2 regions of the Streptomyces sp. NPDC002690 genome follow, and region 1 is predicted to be linked to the other one. Evidence: predicted binding sites of a transcription regulator. Region 1 holds the regulator's gene; the other holds the start of a gene.
The links. The regulator HspR, encoded in region 1, represses chaperone genes until heat shock. The targets are predictions, from matches to a motif close to TTGAGNNNNNNNNNCTCAA.
Positions count from the first base shown of each region.

Region 2: lon (endopeptidase La) is a predicted target of HspR. The motif match lies at 1,314-1,332, and genes of this name have one in related genera.

Region 1 covers NZ_JBSFVR010000026.1:32,551-34,748, forward strand. Annotated here, with positions in the region: gene dnaJ (molecular chaperone DnaJ) at 1-1,067, shown strand, start outside; gene ACWD3D_RS06350 (heat shock protein transcriptional repressor HspR) at 1,069-1,515, shown strand; gene ACWD3D_RS06355 (helix-turn-helix transcriptional regulator) at 1,639-2,198, opposite strand, start outside.
Region 2 covers NZ_JBSFVR010000093.1:1,262-3,459, forward strand. Annotated here, with positions in the region: gene ACWD3D_RS14620 (hypothetical protein) at 1-58, shown strand, start outside; gene ACWD3D_RS14625 (hypothetical protein) at 187-591, opposite strand; gene ACWD3D_RS14630 (DUF4259 domain-containing protein) at 640-1,065, opposite strand; gene lon (endopeptidase La) at 1,355-2,198, shown strand, end outside.

The DNA.
Region 1 (2,198 bases):
AGGGTGACGCCAAGGCCGAGGAGCGCTTCAAGGAGATCTCCGAGGCGAATGACGTCCTCGGGGACGCCAAGCGGCGCAAGGAGTACGACGAGGCGCGCGCCCTCTTCGGCAACGGCGGGTTCCGGCCCGGTCCCGGTGCCGGAGGCGGTTTCCCCGGAGGCTTCGACCTCGGGGACCTCTTCGGAGGTGCCCAGGGCGGCCCCGCCGGCCAGGGCGGCGGCGGATTCGGCGGCGGGGGCGGCCTCGGCGACGTGTTCGGCGGGCTGTTCAACCGCGGCGGCGGCGCCGGTACGCGCGTGCAGCCGCGCCGGGGCCAGGACATCGAGACCGAGGTGACGCTCAGCTTCACCGAGGCCGTCGACGGGGCCACGGTCCCGCTGCGGATGTCCAGCCAGGCACCCTGCAAGGCGTGCTCCGGCACCGGCGACAAGAACGGCACCCCCCGGGTCTGCCCGACCTGCGTCGGTACGGGACAGGTCTCGCGCGGCAGCGGTGGCGGGTTCTCGCTCACCGACCCGTGCGTGGACTGCAAGGGCCGCGGCCTGATCGCCGAGAACCCCTGTGAGGTCTGCAAGGGCAGCGGACGCGCCAAGTCCGCCCGCACCATGCAGGTCCGCATCCCGGCGGGCGTCTTGGACGGGCAGCGCATCCGGCTGCGCGGCAAGGGCGGCCAGGGCGAGCGCGGCGGTCCGGCCGGCGACCTCTACGTCGCCGTCCACGTGGACGCGCACCCGGTCTACGGCCGCAAGGGCGACAACCTCACCGTCACCGTGCCCGTCACCTTCCCGGAGGCGGCACTCGGCGGCGAGGTGAAGGTCCCCACCCTCGGTGGCCCTCCGGTCACCCTCAAGATCCCCGCGGGTACCCCGAACGGGCGTACGATGCGCGCCCGTGGCAAGGGCGCCGTGCGTAAGGACGGCACCCGGGGCGACCTCCTCGTCACCGTGGAGGTCGCGGTGCCCACGGAGCTGGGCGACGAAGCCAGAGAAGCGCTGGAGGCCTACCGCAAGGCGACCGCGGTCCAGGACCCGCGGGCCGACCTGTTCCAGGCCGCGAAGGGAGCTTGAGATGGACGGCCGCCGACGTAACCCGTACGAACTGACCGACGAGACCCCGGTGTACGTGATTTCGATCGCGGCCCAGCTCTCGGGCCTGCACCCGCAGACACTCCGTCAGTACGACCGCCTCGGTCTGGTCTCCCCGGACCGCACGGCCGGCCGTGGACGGCGTTACTCGGCCCGTGACATCGAACTGCTCCGCAACGTGCAGCAGTTGTCCCAGGACGAGGGCATCAACCTGGCCGGCATCAAGCGCATCATCGAGCTGGAGAACCAGGTCGCCGCGCTCCAGCAGCGCGTCGCCGAGCTGTCCGCCACGGTGGACGGGGCGGCGGTCGCCATGCGGCAGGCCGAGGCCCAGGTGCACGCCTCGTACCGGCGCGACCTCGTGCCGTACCAGGACGTGCAGCAGACCAGCGCGCTGGTCGTCTGGCGGCCGAAGCGGCCGAAGGACTGACGGCGGACCGACGTGTGCCGCCCGTCCGGTCCGTGGGGCCCGTCACCCGGTGATACCGGTGGCGGGCCCTTTCCGTGCGTGGGTGATCGCGGTCCGCGGCCCCTGTCCGCGGCGCGTCGGGTGTCAGTCCTCGCTGAGGATGCCCGACTGGGCTATCAGGAAGCCGAGTTGGGCTCGGCTGCTGCTGCCCAGGGTGGTGGCGAGTTTCGCGATGTGCGCCCGGCAGGTCCGTACGTTCATCCCCAGCCGGCGGGCGATCGAGTCGTCCACGTGCCCCTCGACGAGGAGTTGGGCGATGGAACGCTGGACGGCGCTGATGCCGTCCGGCGTGGGCTCGTACCGGATCTCCTCCAGCAACGGTGTGGCCCGGGTCCAGAACTGCTCGAAGACCGAAGCAAGGTAGGCGACCAGCCCTGGGTGGCGTAGTTCCAGGGCGACTTGGCGGTCGTCCTGGGCCGGGATGAAGGCGACGGTGCGGTCGAAGACGATGAGGCGCTCGATGAGTTCCTCGGACGTCCTGATCTCCACCTTCGCGTCGGCGATGCGCTCCGCGTAGGCCAGGGTGCTGGGGCTGTAGCGAACCGTGTGCTGGTACAGCGTCCGCATGCGGATGCCGCGGTGGACGACGGAGAGGCCGCGCTCCAGGGCCTTTCCGAGCCGGTCCTCGTTCCGTCCGCCGCCGG
Region 2 (2,198 bases), on a different contig from region 1:
GCCGGACGAGTTCGAGGCGGCATGGCTCCGAGCGCGTCACGCCGGCAGTGGGCGATGAGGGCCGTCGCCACCGCGCGCCGGAGCAGGACGGGCGCTACGGCACCGCCTTGAAGAGGTGGCCCACCTGACCCCGGATTCCTACGGGTGGACTCTGCGTCTTCGGGCCGCGGTGAGGGCTGCCGCGCGTCATGGTGAGGGGCCGATCGCGCGGTCGCGGAACTCCTGGAAGGCGTGCAGGCCCGAGAGTTCTCGTGGAGTGATCAGGTCTCCCGTGGAGCAGTCCAGGGCCTTGCATTCGAGGGCGCCCGCGAGACGGAAGACGGGTGTGAGCACGTCGTCGCCGGAGCCGCGGACGTGGAGCATGATCGAGTCCACGGGGTCCTCCTCGCCGATGTTGAGCTCGATGGACCACGTGGGTCCGAGGAGTTCGCCCCGGACGGGGTCCGAGAGGTCGGCTTCGGGGGCGGCCCGGCGCACGGCCGCGAGGACGTCCTGCTGCCGGCCGAGCGGGGGCGAGGCGCAGTCGTCGGGTACGTCCTGCGCTGAGGCGATGCGGTCGGGCAGGCGGAGGAGGAGAACGTCCCAGCTCATGTGGACCCTTACGGACGGGTAACCGGCGGTTGAACTGCCACGGGGAAGTCAGCTCAGGTGGAGTTGTTCTCCCGGAGGCTGGGGCGTGAGTGTGCTGCGGAGCCGGTTGATGGTCGCCTGCCAGGGGCCGCCGTCCGGTTCGGCCCAGAGTTCCAGGAGTTCGGACGGTTCGGTAACCACGCGGTCCAGGGCCTGGAGGGCGAGGGCGCGCAGACCGGTGAGATCGGGGAGCGGTTCGTCCGGTCCGTAGTGGGGGTGAGCGGGCTCGCCGCCAGGGAATTGCGCGGCGACCAGGGCGGCTGCGGCGATGGCTTCATCGGCGACGTCCGCGTCGAGGTCGTCGGTGGTGTCGGCTGCTCGGGCGAGTGTGTCTCGGACCAAGCCCTGACGCCTGTCCGGGGAGGCGTCGTCGAGGTCGCCGCACCAGTCCGCCGCGGTGTCGTTGTCGAAGGGGCCGACGTCCCAGGTGCCCATGTGTCTCTCCTGATCGTGACGATGTCCGGGCATCGTGACAGGTGCTACCGACATCAGCCCCGCTCTGGGCGGAAGGGGCGCGACGGATCCTTGCGGGACTTGACCCCGTGCGCCGGCGCCGAGTCCTCGGACCGCGCCGCCCACATGCCCGAGAGCGGAAGGGGTGCGGTGCCTGCCCGTACGGGACGACCACTCCCTGATCGCTCACAGCGAACATCTCATGGGGAACATTCCTCGGCTCACAAGCATTGAGCGTGCATAGCTCAACTTGACTGCCGAAGGGAAGATCATGGCTACCGACACCAAGGCGTCCACCCCGTTCGACCTGCCCGTGCTGCCGCTCGACGACGAAGTCGTGCTGCCGGGCATGGTGGTTCCTCTCGATCTTTCCGACAGCGAGGCCCGCGCCGCCGTCGAAGCCGCGCAGGCTGCCGCCAGTGAGGGCAGCAAGCCCGAGGTGCTTCTTGTTCCGCGCATCGACGGCAGATACACGGGGACCGGTGTCCTCGGTACGGTCGAGCAGATCGGGCGGCTCTCCGACGGGGACCCCGGGGCGATCGTGCGGGCCCGTTCGCGGGTGCGGATCGGCGCCGGTACGAGCGGTCCGGGCAGGGCCCTCTGGGTCGAGGCGACCCGGATCGACGAGAACGTGCCCGACCCGCTGCCGGGCGCCGTCGCCGAGCTGGTCACGGAGTACAAGGCACTCGCCACCAGCTGGCTGAAGAAGCGGGGAGCCTGGCAGGTCGTCGACCGGGTCCAGCAGATCGAGGGCGTCTCCGCGCTCGCCGACAACTCCGGTTACTCGCCCTTCCTGACCACCGCGCAGAAGGTGGAGCTGCTGGAGACCACGGACGCCGTCGCCCGGCTGAAGCTCGCCGTGCGGTGGCTCGGCGAGCACCTCGCCGAGCAGGACGTGGCCGAGTCCATCGCGAAGGACGTCCAGGAGGGCGTCGACAAGCAGCAGCGCGAGTTCCTGCTGCGGCGCCAGCTCGACGCCGTACGCAAGGAGTTGTCGGAGCTCAACGGCGATCCGGGGGACGAGTCCGACGACTACCGCACCCGGGTCGAGGCCGCCGACCTGCCCGAGCACGTCCGCGAGGCCGCGCTCAAGGAGGTCGAGAAGCTGGAGCGGT